DNA from 2 places in the Pseudomonas sp. LBUM1659 genome. Region 1 is predicted to be linked to the other one. Evidence: predicted binding sites of a transcription regulator. Region 1 holds the regulator's gene; the other holds the start of a gene.

Region 1 (11,775 bases):
CGGTGGTCGAACGGCGAGCGAAAAACCTCGGCATCCCCCACCTTTATCAGGGGCGCGAAGACAAACTGGTGGTGCTGGACGAGCTTCTGGCTCAACTCAACCTAAGCTATGAACAAGTGGCCTACCTCGGTGACGACCTGCCGGACCTGCCGGTGATTCGCCGCGTCGGCCTGGGCATGGCGGTAGCCAACGCCGCCAGCTTCGTGCGTGAAAACGCCCATGGCATTACCGTTGCCCGAGGTGGCGAGGGTGCCGCTCGCGAATTCTGCGAATTGATCCTGCGCGCCCAGGGCCGCCTCGATGCGGCCAACGCTGCGTACCTGTGAGCCCACTATGCTGAGCAAAAAGTTTCGTAACATCCTGCTATTCAGTTGCATCGCCGCGCTGTTCGCTGCGGTCGGCTACTGGAACATCAGCCCGGAACGCTTCCTCGACAAACCTGTGGTCAAGGCCGATGAAAGCGCGATCGACTATTACGCGACCAACGCCCACAGCGTGCAGTTCCTGCCGGACGGCAAATTGCAGTACGAAATGACGTCCGACAAGGTCGAACACCTGAAAGCGTCCGAGGTCACATTGCTGACCAATCCGGACCTGAACATGTTTCGCGGCACCGAGTTTCCCTGGCACGTTCAGAGTGAACACGGGGAAGTCAACCCGGACGGCACCCAGGTCGAGCTGATCGATTCGGTACGCATCACCCGCTTCGACGAAAAAAACCGCAGGACCCTGATCACCACCACCCGTATGACTGTGTTCCCGCAGCAGCAATATGCGCAGACCGATCAACCCGTTAGTATCGACGGCGCTGGCGGTGTATCGACAGGCATCGGAATGAAAGCGTACTTGAAAGAAAGCAGGATACACCTGCTATCTAACGTAAGAGGACAGTATGAGGCTCGTTAAAACCCTCCCTATTTTGCTCAGTCTGGGCGCAGCACTGGGAAGCGTGAGCGCCTGGGCTCTGCCGAACGATCAAGAGCAGCCTATCCGCATACAAGCCGACGACGCCCAGCTGGACGACAAGAACGGCGTTGCTACCTATACGGGCGACGTGATCATCACCCAGGGTTCGATGAAGGTTACCGGCAATAAAGTGACCATGACCCGCACCCCGGCGGGTGACATCGACGTGGTGACCTCGGTGGGCAATCTGGCCTACTTCGAGCAACTGCAAACTGCAGGCGACCCCAAACCTGTCCAGGGTTGGGGGGTGACCATCCAGTACCTCGCCGCGCAAAATCGCGTAGTACTGATCGACAAGGCAAAGGTTATCGACAAGGACAACAACATCACCCAAGGCGAGAAAATCGTCTATGACACCGAGAAAAAGCTTGCCAGCGCCGGTCGCGCTACCGGCAGCAAGGTGACCGAGTCGCGTCCGCGTATCGACATGGTGATCCAGCCGAAGAAAAAAACCGACGAGCAAAAGGCCCCGTAATGGCAACTCTGAAAGCTCAGCATCTGGCCAAGAGCTACAAGAGCCGCCAGGTCGTGCGTGACGTCAGCCTGTCGATCGACAGCGGTCAAATCGTCGGCCTGCTGGGTCCTAACGGCGCCGGCAAGACCACCTGCTTCTACATGATTGTCGGCCTGGTGCAGGCCGATCAGGGCCGTGTGCTGATCGACGATCTGGACGTCAGCCACCAGCCAATGCACGGTCGCGCAAAGGCCGGTATCGGCTATTTGCCGCAAGAAGCGTCGATCTTCCGCAAACTATCGGTCGCCGACAACATCATGGCGATCCTCGAGACCCGCAAGGAACTCGACAAGGCCGGGCGTCGCAAAGAGCTGGAAAGCCTGCTGCAGGAATTCCACATCAGCCACATCCGCGACAACCTCGGCATGAGCCTGTCGGGTGGTGAACGCCGCCGCGTCGAAATCGCCCGGGCATTGGCTACCAACCCGAAATTCATCCTGCTCGACGAACCCTTCGCCGGCGTGGACCCGATTTCGGTCGGCGACATCAAACAGATCATCTACCATCTCAAGGCCAAGGGCATTGGCGTGCTGATCACTGACCACAACGTCCGTGAAACCCTGGATATCTGCGAAACCGCCTACATCGTCAACGATGGCCAGCTGATCGCCGAAGGCGATGCCGCCACTATCCTGGCCAACGACCTGGTTAAAGAAGTCTATCTGGGCCATGAGTTCCGCCTGTAAGCGTTGAGGTGTCTGGCTAGTCGACTGAGCGCTTATCACAGTAAAAATCAACAGGTTTTTATTGTTACAGCGCTCTAGGCAAACACTTCAGTTTCAGGCATATAATTTGCTTATGTTTGGCGCTCCGGCGCCCTGTAGTGGATGGCGCATGTGCGCCGGCGAATAAGGTGTTAAGCCCCTGCCATGAAACCATCGCTAGTCTTGAGAATGGGCCAGCAGCTGACGATGACACCGCAGCTGCAACAGGCCATCCGCCTGCTCCAATTGTCGACCCTGGACCTGCAACAGGAAATCCAGGAGGCCCTGGAGTCCAATCCGATGCTCGAACGCCAGGAAGAGGGCGACGACTTCGACAACGCCGACCCCTTGGCCGACAAAGCCGAGCTGCAACCCAACGCCGACATTCAGGAACCCTCCTACCAGGAAACCGCCCCCACGGTGGACAACCTCGAGGAAGGTGACTGGAACGAGCGCATTCCCAATGAACTGCCGGTCGATACTGCATGGGAAGACGTTTACCAGACCAGCGCCAGCAGCCTGCCGAGCAACGATGACGACGAATGGGATTTCACTACTCGCACATCGGCCGGCGAGAGCCTGCAAAGCCACCTGTTGTGGCAACTGAACCTGGCACCGATGTCCGACACCGATCGCCTGATCGCCGTGACTCTGATCGACTGCATCAACAATCAGGGCTATCTGGATGAAACTCTCGAGGAAATCCTCGAAGCCTTCGATCCGGAACTGGACATCGAACTCGACGAAATCGAAGCCGTCCTGCACCGCATCCAGCAATTCGAGCCGGCCGGTATCGGCGCTCGTAACCTGGGCGAATGCCTGCTGCTGCAATTGCGCCAATTGCCAGCCAATACGCCTTGGCTCGCCGAAGCCAAGCGCCTGGTCAGCGACTACATCGATTTGCTCGGCAGCCGCGACTACTCCCAGCTGATGCGCCGGATGAAGATCAAGGAAGATGAACTGCGCCAGGTCATCGAACTGGTCCAGAGCCTCAACCCGCGCCCCGGCTCGCAGATCGAATCCAGCGAAGCCGAATACGTCGTTCCCGACGTTATCGTGCGCAAGGACAACGAACGCTGGCTGGTGGAACTGAATCAGGAATCAGTGCCACGACTGCGGGTCAACGCCCAATACGCCGGATTTGTACGACGCGCCGACACCAGCGCCGACAACACCTTCATGCGCAATCAGTTGCAAGAAGCCCGCTGGTTCATCAAGAGCCTGCAAAGCCGTAACGAAACACTGATGAAAGTTGCCACCCAGATCGTCGAGCATCAGCGCGGCTTCCTGGAATACGGCGACGAAGCCATGAAACCACTGGTCCTGCATGACATTGCCGAAGCAGTGGGCATGCACGAATCGACGATTTCACGGGTGACCACGCAAAAATTCATGCATACCCCACGGGGTATTTATGAGCTGAAATACTTTTTTTCCAGCCACGTCAGCACCTCCGAAGGCGGTGAATGCTCGTCCACAGCGATCCGCGCGATCATCAAAAAGCTGGTTGCCGCGGAAAATCAGAAAAAGCCGTTGAGTGACAGCAAGATCGCTGGTTTACTGGAGGCACAAGGCATTCAGGTGGCTCGCCGCACCGTCGCCAAGTACCGCGAGTCCCTCGGGATCGCGCCTTCGAGCGAACGCAAGCGGTTGATGTAGAGCCACGCCACAGCGTTCCAGTGGTAGATCATTTGATCTACCGCTTTATGCACTGGCAACGAAGGAGAAGCTGTATGCAAGTCAACATCAGTGGACACCAACTGGAAGTGACCGAACCCCTGCGCGCCTACATCGGCGAAAAACTCGAACGATTAGAGCGGCATTTCGACAAGATCACCAACGTGCAGGTCACGATGACGGTCGAGAAGCTGAAGCAGAAAATCGAAGCCACCCTGCATATTCCCGGCAATGAAGTGGTCGCCAACGCGGAACATACCGATATGTACGCGGCGATCGACTCACTGACCGACAAGCTAGATAAACAACTCAAAAAGCATAAGGAAAAGACCCAGAGCCTCCTCCAGGGTGCGACCGGTCGTTAACACTCCCAACCCATGATCCGACTTGAAAACATCCTGACCCCCGGCCGCTCCCTCGTGAACGTGCCGGGCGGCAGTAAAAAGAAAGCCCTCGAGCAAATTGCCAACCTGATCGCCCGGGAAGTGCCGGATCTGGAGATGCAAGATGTCTTCGAGGCTTTGATTGCCCGTGAAAAACTCGGCTCGACCGGTTTTGGCAACGGCATCGCCATCCCTCACTGTCGCCTGAAGGGCTGCGAGTCACCCATCAGCGCCTTGATGCACCTGGACGCCCCCATTGATTTCGACGCCATCGACGGCGCTCCGGTTGACCTGCTGTTCGTACTGCTGGTCCCGCAAGCGGCTACCGATGCGCACCTGGAACTGCTCCGCCAGATCGCCAGCATGCTCGATCGCAAGGAAGTTCGTGAACGTCTTCGCAGCGCCCCGAGCAACGAAGCCTTGTATCAGGTTGTCCTGGACGAGCAAAACGGTCAGTAATCATGCGCTTGATCATCGTCAGCGGCCGCTCCGGCTCAGGTAAAAGCACCGTCCTCGATGTTCTCGAGGACAACGGCTACTACTGCATCGACAACCTGCCCGCCGGCCTGCTGCCGGAGTTGGCAGAACGCGCACTGATTCATACCGAACTGGCACAACCGCTGGTCGCCGTATCCATAGATGCGCGTAACTTGCCGAGCCACCTTTCGCGGTTTCCCGAACTGCTGGATGAAGTCCGGAGCCGGCATATCAAGTGCGATGTGCTGTACCTGGACGCCGACGTCGAAACCCTGCTCAAGCGTTTTTCCGAAACCCGCCGTCGTCACCCGCTAAGCAACGCCAACCGTTCGTTGGCTGAAGCCATCGAGGACGAAACCAATCTGTTGGGGCCGATCGCCGATCTGGCAGATCTCAAAATCAATACCACCAACCTGAACCTTTATCAGCTACGCGATACCATCAAGCTGCGCCTGTTGAATCAGCCGGAAGCCGGTACTGCGTTCCTGGTCGAGTCCTTCGGATTCAAACGTGGCATGCCGGTCGATGCAGACCTGGTGTTCGACGTGCGCTGCCTGCCCAACCCTTATTGGAAGCCGGAATTGCGCGCTCAGTCCGGGCTTGATCAACCGGTGGCCGAGTACCTGGCGGCCCAACCGGACGTCGAAGAGATGTTCCAGGACATATCATCGTATTTACTCAAGTGGCTGCCGCGCTTTGCCGCGAGCAACCGCGCCTATGTCACCATCGCCATTGGCTGCACCGGAGGACATCATCGCTCCGTCTACCTGACCGAACGTCTGGGCCAGGTTCTGCAACAATCCCTGAAGAACGTCCAGGTCCGCCACCGCGACCTCAGCTAAAGGATTCACACCGCGATGCCTGCTCTGGAAATCGAAATCATCAACAAATTGGGCCTGCATGCCCGCGCTTCTGCAAAATTCGTTGGCGTCGCCGGTGAATTCAAGGATTGCACGATCAGAGTAGGACGCACGCCGGAATCCACGGTCGACGGCAAAAGCATCATGGCCATGATGATGCTCGCTGCGGGCAAGGGCACCAAAATCCACCTGAGCACTGAAGGTGAACAAGCTGACGAAGCGATGCAGGCATTGGTGGATTTGATCAACAGATACTTCGACGAAGGCGAATAAACGTTCGCCTAGGCGAGCGCCGTATCCATCACCATCATCAGACAAAACCCAATCAGCAAGCCAAGACTTGCGAGCTTGTCGTGACCATTGCGTCGTGACTCGGGAATCACTTCATGGGTGACCACTAGCAGCATTGCCCCCGCCGCCAGTGCCAATCCAAGCGGCAACAACAGTTCGGCAAGGCTCACCAGCCACGCGCACAATAGCGCGAACACCGGCTCGACCAACCCTGACGCCGCACCGATCAGGAATGCCTTGACCCTCGACATCCCCGCCCCGGCCAACACCAACGCAATCACCAGCCCTTCCGGGACATCCTGCAACGCGATGCCCATGGCCAGGCTATCAGCATCCGGCATTCCACCTCCCGCCGAGACCCCGACCGCCATGCCTTCAGGAATGTTGTGGGCAATGATCGCAAACACAAATAACCAGATTCGCGGCGGGATGACCGGTCGCTCCAGCGTGCCTACGAGCATTTCCGGCGACGCACCCGACACCTTGCGATCAACCAGGAACAATCCAAACGCACCCAGCATGATGCCGAAACTGATCAGTCCGCTGGCCGTCCAAGGCGTCAGCCCCAGGCTTTCAGCGGCAGAGATCCCCGGAACGATCAACGAAAACGCTGTCGCCGCGAGCATCACCCCGGCCCCGAAGCCGAGCAGCGTATCGCTGACTGTCTGGGGCATCCGTCGAATTACCAGCACAGGCACCGCGCCCAACGCAGTGCCCAAAGCGCAGATCGCCCCGCCTTGCAGCGCGCGCAGTAGTTTCGGCTCGAGGTCCAGCCACGCCAAGCCTTGGGCAACCAATAACGTCATGCCTGCCAGCAGTAACAGCGATCCGAATGCGTAACGAAACATTCGTCCACTTCCGATCGCCAGTGTTTCAGTGCCCATAGCCAGCCTTGGATTGTTTTTGCAGAAGTCTTAAACCAGTGCAGCCTGATAGCGCGTAGCGACTTCAGGCCAATTGATCACGTTGTAGAACGCGTTGATGTATTCCGGGCGACGGTTCTGGTATTGCAGGTAATAAGCGTGCTCCCAGACATCCAGGCCGAGGATTGGCGTATTGCAGTTCATCAATGGACTGTCCTGATTGCCGCTGCTTTCAACGACCAGCGTCTTTTGCGGCGTCACGCTGAGCCACGCCCAGCCGCTGCCGAAACGAGTCAGCGCGGCTTTGGTGAAGGCTTCCTTGAAACTGCTCAGGCCGCCCAGTTGCTCATCGATCGCCTCAGCCAAGGAGCCTTCAGGATTGCCGCCGCCGTTGGGCGCCATCACTTCCCAGAACAGCGAATGGTTGGCATGCCCGCCGCCCTGATTAATCACCGCCGCGCGCAGCTTCTCCGGCAGTTGCTGGACAGCCGACACCAGTTTCTCCACCGGCCACTCGGCAAACTCGGTGCCTTCCACCGCAGCGTTGAGGTTGTTGATGTAGGTCTGGTGGTGTTTGGTGTAGTGGATTTCCATGGTCTGCGCATCGATGTGCGGTTCCAGGGCGTCGTAGGCGTAGGGCAAGGCAGGCAAGGTAAAAGCCATTTCAATGAACTCCATGATGTAGGGGCGCAGGCGAGGCAGCATCGATGTGCAGCAGACGATAGGTGCGCGGGTATTCGCCGTGTTCGCTGATGAAATTCAGCAGTTCGACGTAAGTCTTGCTGCTTTGGCGTAGTGCGGCATCGCGCAGGGCGGGCACCAGACGCGGATCCTGCATGGTCTGCAACAGCCGTTGATGGATCGCGCACAAATACTCGGCGCTCTCCTCCGGCTGGTTCAGACGCAAATGCAGATCCGCCAGGTTGTGGTGGGAAATCACGCAGGCCGTCACCGCTTCGTCGGCATCCGCCCAGCGCTCGAACAACACCTGGGCCAGGGCCAACGCCTGCAAGTAAGCCTCGCGGGCATCGACGTATTCGCCCAGCATGAAACAACGATTTGCCCGTTCGATCGTGCGTTTCCAGTGCTCCATGGTGAGCCTCCAAAGCGGTTGAGGTGGTTACACGCCGCCTGCGGTGAGTTTTTCCGGGTCCAGCAAAACTTCAAGCTGGCTGCGTGTCAGGTCGGTGTGTTCCAGTGCGACATCGAGCACCGGCCGGCCTTGTTGATAGGCTTTCTTGGCGATCTCGGCGGCTTTTTGGTAACCAATGATCGGGTTGAGTGCCGTGACCAGAATCGGGTTGCGCGACAGCGCTTCCTTGAGCCTTGCTTCATTGACCTTGAAGCTGCCGATTGCCTTTTCACCCAGCAGATGACTGGAGTTGGCCAGCAATTCAATGCTGCTCAGCAGGTTCTGGGCGATGATTGGCAGCATCACGTTCAGTTCGAAATTGCCAGACTGACCGGCAATGGTGATGACGGTATCGTTGCCAATCACCTGAGCGGCGACCATCGCGGTGGCCTCCGGGATCACCGGGTTGACCTTGCCCGGCATGATCGAAGAGCCCGGCTGCAAGGCTTCGAGCTCGATTTCACCAAGACCGGCCAGCGGACCGGAATTCATCCAGCGCAGGTCGTTGGCAATCTTCATCAAGGACACCGCCGTGGCTTTGAGCTGCCCGGAGACTGCGACGGCTGTGTCCTGGGAGCCGATCAGCGCAAACAGGTCTGTGCCAGGGGTGAATTGAACGTGGGTCAGCTCGCTCAGCTGTTGGCTGAAGCGCGCGGCGAACTCGGGATGAGCGTTGATTCCGGTGCCCACCGCCGTGCCGCCCTGTGCCAGCGATTGCAGACTCGGCAGCAAATCGTGCAGATGGCCGATGTTGGCCTTGAGCTGTTGCGCCCAGCCGTTAAGCACTTGGCTCATGCGTACCGGCATCGCGTCCATCAAGTGAGTGCGTCCGGTTTTGACGTGGTGATGAACCTGCTCGGCCTTGAGTTCGATCACCTGCACCAGACGCACCAGCGCCGGCAGCAGTTGCTCATGCAAAGCCAGCGCCGCACTGACATGGATAGTCGTCGGGATGATGTCGTTGCTGCTCTGGCCGCAATTGACGTGATCGTTGGGGTTCACCGGCTCGCCGAGCACACGGCTGGCCAGTGTGGCGATCACTTCGTTGGCGTTCATGTTCGAACTGGTGCCCGAACCGGTCTGGAAGATATCCACCGGGAAGTGCTGCATGAAGTCGCCGTTGAGCAGGCCCAATGCCGCCTTGACGATGGCATTGCCCTGGGCTTCGCTGACTTGTTGGAGCTCGACGTTGGCCCGGGCGGCGGCGGCCTTGGCCAGAATCAACGCGCGGACAAACTGCACGGGCATCGGCTTGCCGCTGATCGGGAAGTTATCCACCGCGCGTTGGGTCTGTGCGCCATAGAGCGCGTCCACCGGCACCTGAAGCTCTCCCATGCTGTCGCGTTCGATACGAGTTTTACTCATCGTGGAATCCTTGCATCAGTTCTATGAGGGGAATCGATGGCTGCAACTCGCAGGTCGCCAGCTGCCAGGTGTAGCGTTGCCAACGCTTGAGGCGGCATTGGCACAGAGACAGGCGTTCGAGTTCGCGCAGCGGACGCCATGCCTGATCCAGGCAATAGGTCCGCCAGTGCCACGGCAGCGCGACATCGGCGGCGCTATCGAGCAGCAGACGCAAAGACGTTTCGGCGATGGTCCAGGGTGAGGTCGCCGTGCAACAGGCCAGATACCAGCCTTCAGCCAGGTAATGTTCGATCAGGCGCGGCTCGTCGGGATCCATCGCGCAACGGATCTGGCGGCTCATCCAGCGCCAGCTTTCGAGGTACGGCTGCTCGTGCAAGGCAGAACTCATGATCCGGGCCTATTCGGTAATGAGATTTATTATTAGATGATAATGAGAACCAAAACAACCCCGCAGCTTGCGCTGAACTAATTGTGGGAGCGAGCCTGCTCGCGATTGCGGAGTGTCAGTCGACATCGTTGGTGGATGTTCCACCGCTATCGCGAGCTGGCTCACTCCTACAGGGGGGCCGGTGCAAGGCGCATAAAAAAGGCGCGCCATCCGATGGGATGGCGCGCCTTTTTTGAAGCGGTAAGGTTTAGCTACCCGCCACCGTCATCCGCTCGATCAGTACCGAACCGGTGCGGATGTTGCTGCGCAACTCCAGGTCATTACCGACCGCAACGATCTGTTTGAACATGTCACGCATGTTGCCGGCGATGGTCACTTCCTGCACCGCGAACTGGATCTCACCGTTTTCGACCCAGAAACCCGCCGCGCCTCGGGAGTAATCGCCGGTGACCATGTTCAGGCCCTGGCCCATCAACTCCGTGACCAACAAGCCACGACCCATGCGACGCAGCAACGCGGCCTGGTCTTCATCGCCATGGGTGACGAACAGGTTGTGCACGCCGCCGGCGTTGGCGGTGCTCGGCATGCCGAGCTTGCGGCCGGAGTAGGTGCCGAGGATGTAGGAGACCAACTCACCTTTTTCGACGAACGGTTTTGCGTAGGTCGCCAGGCCATCGCCATCAAACGCGGAACTGCCCATGGCGCGCATCAAGTGCGGACGCTCGTCGATGGTCAACCATTCCGGGAACAACTTCTGACCCAGCGTACCTTCGAGGAACGACGATTTGCGGTACAGACTGCCGCCGGAAATCGCCGACAGGAAGCTGCCGAACAAACCACCGGCCAACTCGGCGGAAAACAGCACCGGCACTTCGCAGGTCGGCACCGGACGCGCGCCCAGACGGCTCGCCGCCCGTTGCGCGGCGCGCTGGCCGATGCTCACCGGGTCGGCCAGCAAGTTGCCCTGGCGATTCACGTCGTACCAGTAATCGCGCTGCATCTGACCATCGGCCTCGGCGATCATCACGCAGCTCAGGCTGTGGCGCGTCGACGCGTAGCCACCGATAAATCCGTGACTGTTGCCGTACACGCGGCAACCCTGATGGGTGCTGAGCGTGGTGCCGTCGGCATTCTTGATCCGGCTGTCAGTGGCAAACGCCGCGGCTTCGCAGGCCAACGCTTGTTCGATGGCTTGCTCCGGCGTGATATCCCATTGGTGGAACAGGTCAAAATCCTGCAGATCGCGAGCCATCAGCGCGGCATCAGCCAGGCCCGAGGCTTCGTCTTCGGAAGTGTGTTTGGCGATGGCCAGCGCCGCAGCGACGGTCTCGCGAATCGCCTCAGGACCGCTCGCCGAGGTACTGGCCGAGCCTTTGCGCTGGCCGACGTACAAGGTGATGCCAAAGCCCTGATCGCGGTTGAATTCGACAGTTTCGACCTCACGCTGACGCACCGACGTCGACAGGCCCTGCTCCAGGGACACGGCAACTTCGCAGGCGCTGGCGCCCTGACGCTTGGCTTCAGCGATGATCTGCTCGACTTGTTCTTGCAGTGCCGGCAACGCTTGTGGGCCGACGCTTTCAACTGCACTCATGCTGTTCTCCACTCAAATTCTGCTTTCGGTATGGCCTTCGAGCGACCGGGCCGGACAAGCGGCCCCCGACTGGTTATCATGGCGGCGTTTCTTTGCGGACGGCCACCATGGTTGATTCTTACGACGACTCCCTCGATACGGGAGAAAAAAGCAAATCCCAGGTTAAACGCGAGCTTCATGCTCTGGTTGACCTTGGCGAGCGCCTTACAACACTCAAGCCTGACTTGCTGGCAAAACTGCCGTTGACCGACGCTATGCGCCGGGCCCTGGCCGATGCGCCCAAGCACACCGCGAATATCGCGCGTAAACGGCACCTTATGTTCATCGGCAAACTGATGCGCGATCAGGACACTGACGCCATTCTGACTTTGCTCGATCAACTCGATGCCTCCACCCGGCAGTACAACGAACGTTTCCATGGACTGGAACGCTGGCGCGATCGCTTGATCGCGGGCGACGATGCAGTCCTGGAGAAGTTCGTGCTCGACTACCCGGAGGCTGATCGTCAGCAATTGCGCTCCCTGATCCGTCAGGCCCAGCACGAATTGGCGACCAACAAGC
Region 2 (11,775 bases), 2.0 Mb from region 1:
TGCAGTTTTAGTCGCGGCTCAGTCCCGCGCCCGATTTTGCTGCCCAGCATCAGCATCGCCGTACGAAATGCCCCATACAGCGCCATCTGGTGCATGCGGTACAGCGACACATAAAACATCCGCGCCAGCCAGCCTTCCAGCATCACGCTGCCGGTCAGGTTACCCATCAAGTTACCCACAGCCGAAAAACGCGACAGTGAGATCAACGATCCATAGTCGGTGTACTTGTACGTAGGCAGAGGCTTGCCTTCGATCCGCAGCTTCAACGATTTGGCCAGCAACGAGGCTTGTTGATGCGCCGCCTGGGCACGCGGCGGCACATTGCGATCAGAGCCCGGTTGCGGACAGGCCGCGCAGTCACCGAAGGCGAAGATGTTTTCGTCGCGGGTGGTTTGCAGGGTCGGCAGTACTTGCAACTGGTTGATGCGGTTGGTTTCCAGGCCATCGATGTCCTTGAGGAAACCCGGCGCACGAATCCCGGCGGCCCAGACTTTCAGGCTCGCGTTGATCACTTGGCCATCGGCGGTGATCAGGCTGTCGGCCGTCACTTCACTGACCGCCGCATTGGTCATGACGTTGACCCCGAGTTTCTCCAGGGTTTTATGCACAGGCCCACCGATACGTTCCGGCAGGGCGGGCAATACCCGTGGGCCGGCTTCGATCAGGGTGATGTGCATGTTTTCCGGTTTGATCCGGTCCAGACCATAAGCAGCCAGTTCATGCGCAGCGTTGTGCAGCTCGGCGGCCAGTTCAACCCCGGTGGCCCCGGCGCCAACGATGGCCACACTGATCTGTTCGACCTTGTCGGTTTGCCCGGCATGGGCGCGCAGGTAGTGGTTGAGCAGTTGCTGGTGGAAACGCTCGGCCTGTTTGCGTGTGTCGAGGAACAGGCAGTGTTGCGCCGCGCCTTGGGTGCCGAAATCGTTGGTGGTGCTGCCGACGGCAATCACCAGCGAGTCGTAACCCACTTCACGGGCAGGCACCAGTTCCAGCCCCGCTTCGTCGTAAGTGGCGGCCAGCTGGATTTTTTTCAGCGTGCGATCGAGCCCGCTCATACGCCCCAGCTGGAACTCGAAGTGGTTCCATTTGGCTTGGGCAACATAGTTGAGTTCGTCTTCGGAAGAGTTCAGCGACCCGGCTGCCACTTCGTGCAACAGCGGTTTCCAGATGTGGGTCAGGTTCGCGTCGACCAGCATCACACTGGCCGTGCCGCGCTTGCCCAGAGTCTTACCCAGACGGGTAGCCAACTCCAGACCGCCGGCGCCGCCGCCAACGATGACAATACGATGAGTCATGGGGATATCTCGCAAGGCTAAAAGAAATCGGTGCAATTACCCGAGCGAGCGCGAGGCAGCTCATAGCGTCAGGTAACTGATAAATCGGCTCAACAGGCCCAGACCAATGGTCACTGCCAACACCACCACCAGGAGCATCCACGGCCGGAAAGGTCGGCGCTCGACTCGGTGCTGGGACAAGTGCAGGTACTCTTCGACATGCTTTTGGTCGTCGGGGTTCAGGCGGCTGGTCATAAAGGCCTCGTCGGTAGACGTTGCTGAATGTGTAGAAGCTACAGGCGGATTTAACGCACGTTGAACGGAGCATAGCCGCTGTCCGGGATGGGCTCGACGCTCACCGTATCGTCCAGTCGAATGATTCCACTTTGTATCACTCGGGCGGTGATTCCGCCATGTCCGCGAACGGCCTGAAACGTCCCGGGGCCAAGGTTGTTTTGCAGGCGTGCGCAAGGCTGGCACCAGCCTGTGGTTTCGAAAATCGCCTGACCGATCCGGAAGCGACGACCCTTGAGGCTGAACAGGTTGATACCGCTGATAACGAGGTTGCGCCGCAAATCATTAGGCAATACCGGTTGATCGTCCGGGCGGCCCATCAACGAACTGATCACTGCCAGATGCTCCCACTGAATCAACGTCACCTGCCGCGCGTTACGCACGCCAGGGCGGGCTCGATCGCCGGTTAAACCGGCTTCGAGTCGCGCTTCCACGGCATCCAGTTCGATCATCGGTACGTGAGGCTCAGGGCGCACGCCGATCCAGCGTACGCGGCCGGTTTGCGGGACTTGCGCGAGCAATGCCTGCAATGGGCTCACAGGCTGATTCCGACATCGAAGACGATGCTGCGCCCCAGGTTGCTGCGCAGGAAGTCCGGTGCATCCGGGTGCGCGAAGAGCACCCGGGCGAAGGTCGGGCCGACCAGTGACAGCGAGCGCCAGCCCTGGCGCAGGTATTCGGTAGGCGGTGGAAAATGGCTGTTGAGGTCCAGCACTTCGCGCTTGAGGCTGGCGAAGGCGATGATGTCCAGTTCCCCCAGGTCCATGCCACGTTCTTTGTAGTTGTGCGCTTTTTTGCGCAAGGTCGGCGCCAGTCTCAGCAAAAACTCATTGGCGGGGATACGTTTGGGTTTGGCTTCACGTCGCACTAACTGGCTCAGGGAAAACGCACTGCGCCGACGTTGCAGTTCGTCGCGCCATTCGTCGTTCAGTCGCCGGCCCTCATCGAGCACGAAGAACACCTCGAAATTCGCCTCCCGAAACAATACGTCCGGCGGCTCGCCGGCGGGGGCGAACTCGTCGGCGCGGTAGGGAATGTTCAAGCCTTGCAGCAGGCGCTGGCACACCCAACGCTCACGCTCCCATTTGCGGGCATTGGACAGGAACGCGTTGGCTTGCTCGGCCGCGATGGTCAGCAGGCGTAAATAATCTGAGTCATCCATAGGCCCAAGCTTAGCGTTCAAATGCGACAAGCAGAAAGCGTTTACCGGCAATGGACGTCACTGGGCAGTCTGAAAGGGCGGTGTAGACTGATGGCCAACATGCAGAAGCGATAGGGCAAGGGGGTGAATGTGAAATATTGGCCGGTGTTGCTGCTCAGTTTTCTGCCCTTGTGGGCCCAGGCGCTGGAAGTGGGCGAGCGACTAGCACCCTGGACCTTGCTCGATCAGTACGACCAGGCGTTCACGCTAGATAATCAGACTCAGACGCTGCTGGTGGCGCGAAGTATGGACGCCGCCAAACTGCTAGAGGCTGCACTGCAAGGCCAGCCAAAAGGCTATCTGGAAGCGCGGCACGTCGTATTTTTAGCGGACATCCAGCGTATGCCAAGGCTGATCGCGAAGATGTTTGCCATTCCGGCCATGCGCGATTATTCCTACCGGGTAATGCTGGACCGTGAGGGGCGCGTGGCGCCGCGCTACCCCGGGGCTGAGGACAAAGTACTGTGGCTGCAACTCAAGGACGGCCAATTGTTGGCACAACACGAATATGCCACGGCCGCGCAGCTACATGAGGCGCTAGAGAAGGCCCGACCATGATCGGTGCCGAACTGCTGTCTCCGCAGACGCTGACGGTCGGCTGGCTGATCTATGTGCCCGTGCTGCTCTGGGCCATCTGGCGTGCGCCCTGGGTTGAGCTATTCACAGACAGCCGCCGCCAGCATTTACTGTTCGGCACGGTGTTCGCGTTGTTTATGCTGTGGCTGGTGCGGCGGGATTTCGACACCGGCGTGTCTTATCATTTCATCGGCATGACAGCCGTGACCCTGCTGCTGGATTGGCCGTTGGCGATCATCGGCGGCTTGATTGCGCAGTGCGGGCTGGTGCTGCTCGGGCGTCAGGACCTGGTCGCCGTCGGTGTAAACGGGGCGTTGCTGATTTTACTGCCGGTGCTGGTCACCGAATGCATCGCCATCCGGGTGGAGCGTGCGCAGCCGCGTAATCTCTTCGTGTATATCTTTTGTTCCGGTTTTTTTGCGGCGGCGCTGTCGGCGTTGTTGTGCCTGCTGCTGGCGCTGTGGTTGCTGTGGTTCGACGAACGTTTTGCCATGCCGTATTGGCTGGAAGACTTTGTCGGCTATCTGTGGCTGCTGATTTTCCCGGAGGCGTTCATCAACGGCATGGTGGTCAGCGCATTGGTGGTGTTCAGCCCTGAATGGCTGGAGACGTTCAATCGCACGCGCTACCTTTCGGCTCCCTGGAAAGACGACGACCCGAAGTCTTGATCCACATCACATTGGCCCTTCATCGGCGAACTCATGCTCGACAAAACCTTCAGGAGCATCGGTATGAGTGTGTACGAGTGGGCAAGGCAAGAGTTGCGTCGGAGTCTGGATGGGGCGCAGGAGGTGGGGTTTGATCCGGGCTTGAGCCTGCGCGCTTTGCTCAGCGCAGTGGTACAGCAGAGCAAGGCAGTGCGCAGCACTGAAGACCTGGCCGACGAGTTGCGTTTTCTGGCGGAAAACCTCGATGACGACCAGGATTACGGTTTTATGCGGCCTTGAACCTCAGTGACGCGGTTCGAAGTCTTCGCTGAACAGGTCGTCCTCGGCGTCCGGGCTGACCGGAATCTTGTGCTCCTCCGATGCCCATGCCCCGAGATCGATCAGTTTGCAGCGATCCGAGCAGAACGGCCGGAAGGTGCTCTCGGCACTCCATTCAACAGGAGCGCCACAGGTTGGGCATTGGACGGTTGGGGTCTGGCTCATGACTGGCCTCCACGCAAAGTAAGGTAAAAGTGATGCAGGCGTTCGACCTCGCTGTGCAGCCAGGCGAGGTCGCGGTCGTTGACCACCACATCGTCGGCATGGCTCACGCGGTCCTGGCGGCTGGTCTGGACCTTGAGGATCGCCTGGACCTGTTGTTCAGTGGTCTGGTCACGCTGCAAGGTGCGTTCGATTTGTAACTGTTGCGGGGCATCGATCACCAGGACGCGTTGAGTCATGGCGGTCTGCCCGGACTCGATCAGCAGCGGCGAAACCAGAATCGCGTAGGGCGATTGTGCCTTGGCCAGATTGTGAGCGATTTCTTCACCGATCAACGGATGCAACAAGCCTTCGAGCCACCGGCGTTCATCCGGCACTTCAAAGATCAATGCGCGCAGGGACGCACGATCCAGTTGCCCGTCGGCTTGCAGCACACCAGGGCCGAAGTGTTCGGCGATGGCGGCCAGCGCCGGGCGACCCGGTTCCACCACCCAGCGCGCCGCGTGATCGGCGTCCACGACGTGGATGCCCAGGTCGATGAAGTGTTGGGCGGCCGCGCTTTTGCCGCTGCCGATGCCGCCGGTCAGGCCGAGAATCCAGGGTTTTTCCACAGGGGTATTCATTTCAAACCGACAAACTGCCAATAGAAGTCGGTTATTTGACCACCCCAGAGCAAGGCAATCCAGCCGGCAATCGCCAGATAGGGGCCGAAGGGGATTGGCGACGAGGTTTTCGCGTTGCGCAGACGCAACAAAATCACCCCGAGAATGGCGCCTACGAGCGATGACAGCAGGATCGTCAGCGGCAGAATTTGCCAGCCACCCCACGCCCCGAGCATGGCCAGTAACTTGAAATCACCGTGGCCGATACCGTCTTTTCCGGTGAGCAGCTTGAACAGCCAGAAAACCGACCACAACGCCATGTACCCGGCCACCGCCCCCCATAGCGCTTCATGCAATGACACGAAGACCCCGAAACTGTTGACGATCAACCCCAGCCATAACAGCGGCAGTACCAGCACATCCGGCAGCAGTTGGTGCTCGGCGTCGATCAGGCTCATCGCCAGCAAGCCCCAGGTCAAAACCAACACCATGCCGGCCTGCCAACCGAAACCGAAATGCCAAGCGATAAATGCCGAGAGCAGGCCACAGGTCAGTTCGGTCAGCGGATAGCGCTTGCTGATCGGTGCGGCACAGTTCGAGCATCGCCCCCGTAAAAACAGATAACTGAAAACCGGAATGTTTTCCCATGCGCGAATTTGATGATCGCACTGCGGGCAATGTGAGTGGGGCAGCATCAGATTGTAGGTCGGGCCTGGCGCTTCGGGCGGTACACCCAGCACATCATGGGCTTGCAGCCGCCACTCGCGGTTGAGCATTTTCGGCAGGCGCCAGATCACCACATTGAGGAAGCTGCCCACGACCAGGCCCACCACTAATGCGAGGGTTACGAAGAACGCTGGGTAAACCGTCAGTATTTCAATCAAAGGCATGTCAGATCGCTGAGCCGAGTTGGAAGATGGGCAAGTACATCGCAACCACCAGGCCCCCGACGATAACACCCAGCACGACCATGATGAATGGCTCCATCAGGCTGGTGAGGTTATCGACCATGTTGTCTACTTCGTCTTCGTAGAAGCCCGCGACCTTGTCGAGCAGGGTATCCAGTGCGCCTGACTCTTCACCAATGGCCGTCATTTGAATCGCCATGTTGGGGAAGACGCCGCAAGTGCGCATGGAAAAATTCAGCTGCATGCCGCTCGACACGTCCTGCTTGATGCGCAGCACCGCACGCTTGAACACGATGTTACCGGTCGCACCGGCCACGGACTCCAACGCTTCAACCAATGGCACGCCGGCGGCAAAGGTGGTTGACAGCGTACGCGCGAAGCGGGCCACGGCAGACTTGTACATCAGCGTGCCGATCAGGGGCAGTTTCAACAGCCAGGTGTCCAGCCAGTCACGAAAGCCCGGGGATTTCTTGAACGCGTGACGCACGCCGAAAATCGCCGCGATCAGCACACCGAGCATCACCCACCACCAGTGCTGCATGAACGCCGAAAGGCCGATGACCATCACCGTGAAGGCAGGCAGTTCGGCACCAAAACCTTTGAACACCGATTCGAATTGCGGCACCACCTTGACCAGCAGAATCCCCGTGACAATGATCGCGACAAACACCACGGCCAGTGGATAGGTCATGGCTTTCTTGATCTTGGCCTTCAGGCTTTCGCTCTTTTCCTTATAGGTCGCCACCCGTTCCAGCAAAGTATCGAGGGCGCCGGCCTGCTCGCCGGCATCCACCAGGTTGCAGTAGAGCTCATCGAAATACTGCGGCTTTTTGCGCAGGGACGCGGCGAAGCTGTTACCCGCCGCGACTTCCTGTTTCAACTCGTCCACCAGTTTGCGCATGGCCGGGTTATCGAAGCCTTCGCCGATAATGTCGAACGACTGCAAGAGCGGCACGCCGGCTTTCATCATGGTCGCCATCTGCCGGGTGAACAGGGCAATGTCCTGAGTTTTGATGCGTTTGCCGACGTTGAAAATCGACGCTGATTTCTTGCGCACCTTGCCGGGGTTGATGCCTTGCTTGCGCAGTTGGGCCTTGATCAACGCCGGGTTCTGGCCGCTCAACTCACCGATCATCTTGGTGCCTTTCCTGTCTGTGCCTTCCCAGGCGTAGACATTTGTTTTTGCTGCTTTGACCGACATGTTCAGCCCTAGGTGACCCGATTGATTTCTTCATGGCTTATAGCCTAGTCAAGGCGCTGAGCCAAACCAGCGGCCTTGAGGTGACAAAAAGTGTCAGATAGTGCGGTTACTGGGGGATGGAAAGGTCTTTGGTTTGACTTCATGCCCCGCCAACAGGGGCTGTGGCGCTTGGCATGGGCTGTGCTGTGCTGATGCTCTTTCAGATCATGAGCTTTCGACTCATGCATGGAGCTTGTCTATGAAGACTCAGAAAGGTTTTACCCTGATCGAACTGCTGATCGTGGTGGCGATCATCGGGATTCTGGCGACGTTTGCGTTGCCGATGTATTCCAAATATCAGGCCAGGGCGAAGTTGACGGCGGGTCTGGCCGAGATTTCCGCAATGAAGGTGCCGTATGAAGATGCGATCAACCAGGGCGAGGCGCCAACCGTAGCCAACGTGGCGCCGGCGGGCGATGCCACGACCAGCAATTGCACCGTCGCGGTCACCGGCGCTGTGGCCACAGGCAATGGCACCATCACCTGCACGATTTTGAATGCCCCGGCGCCAGTGTTGAGCAAGACCATTACGTTGACCCGTGATGCAACCAAAGGCTGGTCGTGTGCCAGTTCCGCTGAACAAGACTACCTGCCTAAAAGTTGCATCAGTTCCGCGACGTAATCGCTGACATCCAGCACGGCCCCGCTGCTTCGGTTGCGGGGCTTTTTTTTGTTTGTCGAATGCCTTGCTACTGAAAAAAAGGCAAAAAATTCAGGGTGTTAGGAACTTTGTGAAAACCCGCAAGTTGCATGCAGAGTTTTACCAAGTCATGCATTTTGCATGATTTCGAAAATTCGCAATATTTATAACACATTGATTTATAACGATTTTGTAGTTGTCTCAAAGTTGGCACAGCGTTCGCACTCTACCCAGTAACCCTGCTGAGAAGACAACCAGCAGACTTTCTAGAAAAACAGGAGTTACTCGTATGAAGAAGTTCGCTATCGCTGCCGCTGCTGCTACCGCGCTGACCCTGACCATGACCAACGTAGCATTCGCACAGACCACCACCACTCAAGCGCCGATGACCTTGGCTGCTGGTGAAATGACCAAGGCCACGGAAGCTACTTCCGATACCTGGATCACGACCAAAGTTAAAAGCGACCTGCTGACCGAAAAAGGCATTCCGGGCACGGACATCAAAGTCGAAACCAACAAAGGCGTAGTGTCCCTGTCGTCCACGGTTGCAGTGACTGACTCTCAGAAAGCCACCGCTGTGGCGATCACCAAGAAAATCAAAGGCGTCAAAGCGGTCTCCGCTGACGGCCTGAAAGCCGAGTAAGGCAAGACTTCTCGCCTGGACCGGGGGAAGGTGTGGCAGACGGACTGAGTAATACTGATGCCACTTCTTAGGAGTTCATGCGAAAGGCCATAAGGATGTGGCCATTACAGGCCCCCGAGATTCGTGTCGGGGGCCTGTTCTATTTGGGCAACTCAGAAAACAACTGTGGGGCGAGCTTGCTCGCGATAGTGGAGTGTCAGTCGACATCATTCTTGAATGTATGAGCGCTCTCTTCTGAGTCACTGCGCATCCAGGTGCAACGGCGTCACCACCCGGCCATCACTTTGCGCTTCGCCAAGGTTGGCGTCGATGAAGTACACACGGTCGTCGGCCAGCTGACCTTTATCCACCAGATAGTCCTTGATACTGCCGGCGCGCTCCTGCCCCAACTGACGCAACAGCACGTCGCTGGTGCTCCAGAACTTGATCACGTCGGCACGCATTTTGGAGGTGCGTTCTTCCTTGCCCAGGTCCTTCCATTCGGCCGACGGTTGAGTCTTCAGGCGCGTGCGGTAGATGCCTTCCAGCAGCGGGCCTTTCTCGTTTTCCGGGACCTCCAGCAATGAAGCCTGGGCCGGGACTTTGTCACCGCGACGCTGGAGCATTTTGTAGTAGTTGTATTGGTATTCCCGCTCCAGACGTTGCTCGGCAATCAACGGGCCGTCACTGCTGGCGGCGGCCGTACCTTCGATTTCAAGGCGCAGGGCCGGACGTTCCTTCAAGGCTTGGGACAGTTTGACCAACGCCCCTTCGGCTTCCTGGCTCAAATCGCTTGCGCCTGGTGCGAACGATACGGTGCCCAAGTCTTCGGAACCGCCGCCGCTGACCAATCCGCCAATCAGTTTGAACGGCGCAGCGGCCGCTTTGACGATCAGGTTGCGCAGGGTTTGCCAGACAATCGGCATGACGCTGAACTGCGGATTATTGAGGTCGCCCGTGACGGGCAATTCGATGGAAATCTTGCCATCCACATCCTTGAGCAAGGCAATCGCCAGTTTCAGTGGCAGGCTCACGGCATCCGGGCTGTCGACTTTTTCCCCCAGCTCCAATTGCTCGACCACCACTTTGTTTTCAGCCTTGAGCTGGCCTTTGACGATCAGGTAATGCAAGTCGAGGTTGAGCCGGCCCTTACGGATGCGATACCCGGCAAACTTGCCGGAGTAAGGCGTGAGCGTGGTCAGTTCCACACGTTTGAAACTGGTGGCGATGTCGAGGCTGGCCATCGGGTCGAACGGATTGACCGCGCCCTTGATGGTCACGGGTGCATAACGATCTACCTTGCCTTTGATATCCACGCTGGCCGGTTTCGCCTGACGACTGTCGATGGTGCCGATCTGCCCGTTGAGCTGCTGCGCGGCGGTGACGAAGTTAGGTGTCAGGCTGAAGTCGGCGAAGTTGGCCGAGCCGTCATTGATGGCAATGCCGCCGATGTGAATGCCCAGTGGTTTGTTGTTGCTGGCCGGTTTGGCAGCGGCTGTTTTGGCGCCTGTGTCGGGCGGTTGCGGGATCAGCAGGTCGTCGATGTTAGTGGTGCGATCTTCGTTGATCATGAAGCGTGCATAAGGTTGGAACAGGTTGACCTTGTCGATCGACAGGCTGTCACCGTGTTGATAGTTCAGGCCTTCAAGCACCAACTGCTGCCATTTGAGGAAGTCGCGGTTTTTAAGGGTGTCGAGGGTGTGCAACTGATCGACTTGAGCCCGGCCGGTGACGCTGAATGCCAGCGGCTCGGTGCTTTTCAGATCGACCGCCAGATCACTGCCGAGCATGCCGCTGCGCAGTTCCAGGCGAATGAACGGGGTGATGTAAGACTGTGCGACACGCAGGTCGATGTCTTTGGTCTGCACCTTCAGTTTGGCACTGATCGGGGCGAGATTGACCACGCCATCAGCCAGGATCTTGCCCTGTTTGCCCACGCCGGTGTCGAGCTTGAGATTAAAAGGCGAACCGTTAAGGCTGTCGAAATTCTGCAAGTCCAGGTTCAGCGGGCCGACATCCAGCGCTACGGCGGGTTGCGCCTTGCGGTCGGCCAGGTGCACCTGGTAATCGCGCAATTGCACGTCTTTGAGCCGCACCTGCCACGGTTTGCTCGGTGGCGCCGGTTCCGGTTTGGGTGAGTCGGCTGCCGCTGGCGTACTGGCGGGTTCGGCCTTGGCTTTGGCGGCGGGTCTGGACGGCTGGCTGGCGAACAACTTCTGCCAGTCGAGTTGCCCGTCGGCTTCGAGGGCGGCCCAGGTTTCCAGTTTTTGGCTGCGGATCTTGCCGACCACCACTTGCTGCTTGGCCAGGTCCACGGTGGTATCGCTGATGTCCAATCGTTCGAGCGTCGCCAGTGGCCGTCCGTCCGGGGCCTTGATCGCGAAAGGCGCGACGCTGACAGCGACATTGCTCAGCAGCAGTTCGGTTTCTTTGGACAGATTGAGTTTGTAGTCGGTGCTGAGGCTAAGGACGCCACTTTCGAGATCCAGTGGCACCGCATCACGCACATAAGGCCAAAAGGATTTCATCTTGCCATCAGTTATTTTCAGCTTACCTTCGGAGGCGAGTGGGATCAGGCTGAAGTTGCCAGTCCAGTCGACTTGCCCACCGGCCGGTCCGATGGCCACCAGCGTCATGTCGGCGCTGTCGTCGGGTAGGGTGCTGAGGTTTTTCAGCTCGAAATCGAGTTTGTCGTAGAGAAATTCGATGGGTTCGCTGGGGCGCTGGTCCTGGAAGTGCACCGCGCCGCCGGCCAGATTGATCCGGTCCACGCGCAGCGGAAACGGCTTGGCATTCGGATCGGCAGGTGTCGGCTCGCTTGCGGGCAGTTTGAACAGCCCAAGCAGGTTGAGCTGCCCGTCCTTGCCGAAGAGGATTTCAGTCTTGGGTTTGTCCAGTTCGATGTCGGACAGGTGCACGGCCTTGGTCCAGAGACTGTCGACTTGCAGGTTGGCGTACAGGCGTTCGAAGCCGATCTGTTCCTTGCCCGGTTCGCCGATGACCAGGCCCCAAAGGGTGACTTCCAGGCTGAACGGGTTGAATTCAATCCGCTGAAGGTGGGCGGGCACCGTGGCGTAATGGGCCAATTGCTGGTTGGCAATCCGCAACGCGATACCCGGTAAAATCAGAAACCCCAGCAAGCTGTAGAGGGCCAGAGCAGTCAACAAGGCGCCGATAGCGCGAATCAATCCTTTGGGCATGTGTGGCTTCATCTGTCTGAATCGGAGTGCCTTGGAGTATGGCATGCGATTGCAGTTCCGAAGTGACCAC

The links. Region 1 encodes sigma-54, which starts transcription at its own class of promoters, with help from an activator protein. Its sites were predicted from a motif close to ANTGGCATNNANNTTGCTNT; they were not measured.
Region 2: ACA048_RS25165 (pilin) is a predicted target of sigma-54. The motif match lies at 7,372-7,391, and genes of this name have one in related genera.

Annotation. Positions count from the first base shown of each region.
Region 1 is NZ_CP166797.1:979,095-990,869, reverse strand. It holds gene ACA048_RS04355 (KdsC family phosphatase) at 1-326, shown strand, start outside; gene lptC (LPS export ABC transporter periplasmic protein LptC) at 334-906, shown strand; gene lptA (lipopolysaccharide transport periplasmic protein LptA) at 893-1,441, shown strand; gene lptB (LPS export ABC transporter ATP-binding protein) at 1,441-2,166, shown strand; gene ACA048_RS04335 (RNA polymerase factor sigma-54) at 2,350-3,843, shown strand; gene hpf (ribosome hibernation-promoting factor, HPF/YfiA family) at 3,918-4,226, shown strand; gene ptsN (PTS IIA-like nitrogen regulatory protein PtsN) at 4,239-4,703, shown strand; gene rapZ (RNase adapter RapZ) at 4,706-5,563, shown strand; gene ACA048_RS04315 (HPr family phosphocarrier protein) at 5,579-5,854, shown strand; gene ACA048_RS04310 (ZIP family metal transporter) at 5,863-6,756, opposite strand; gene ACA048_RS04305 (superoxide dismutase) at 6,787-7,398, opposite strand; gene ACA048_RS04300 (DUF2753 family protein) at 7,400-7,828, opposite strand; gene ACA048_RS04295 (class II fumarate hydratase) at 7,856-9,232, opposite strand; gene ACA048_RS04290 (FagA protein) at 9,225-9,620, opposite strand; gene pmbA (metalloprotease PmbA) at 9,868-11,214, opposite strand; gene yjgA (ribosome biogenesis factor YjgA) at 11,322-11,775, shown strand, end outside.
Region 2 is NZ_CP166797.1:5,529,394-5,541,168, reverse strand. It holds gene ACA048_RS25220 (NAD(P)/FAD-dependent oxidoreductase) at 1-1,295, opposite strand, end outside; gene ACA048_RS25215 (DUF3094 domain-containing protein) at 1,356-1,529, opposite strand; gene ACA048_RS25210 (MOSC domain-containing protein) at 1,580-2,107, opposite strand; gene ACA048_RS25205 (DUF1780 domain-containing protein) at 2,104-2,730, opposite strand; gene ACA048_RS25200 (FAD/FMN-containing dehydrogenase) at 2,860-3,327, shown strand; gene ACA048_RS25195 (energy-coupling factor ABC transporter permease) at 3,324-4,013, shown strand; gene ACA048_RS25190 (hypothetical protein) at 4,077-4,292, shown strand; gene yacG (DNA gyrase inhibitor YacG) at 4,296-4,496, opposite strand; gene coaE (dephospho-CoA kinase) at 4,493-5,116, opposite strand; gene ACA048_RS25175 (prepilin peptidase) at 5,113-5,985, opposite strand; gene ACA048_RS25170 (type II secretion system F family protein) at 5,987-7,204, opposite strand; gene ACA048_RS25165 (pilin) at 7,443-7,865, shown strand; gene ACA048_RS25160 (BON domain-containing protein) at 8,173-8,526, shown strand; gene ACA048_RS25155 (DUF748 domain-containing protein) at 8,766-11,750, opposite strand.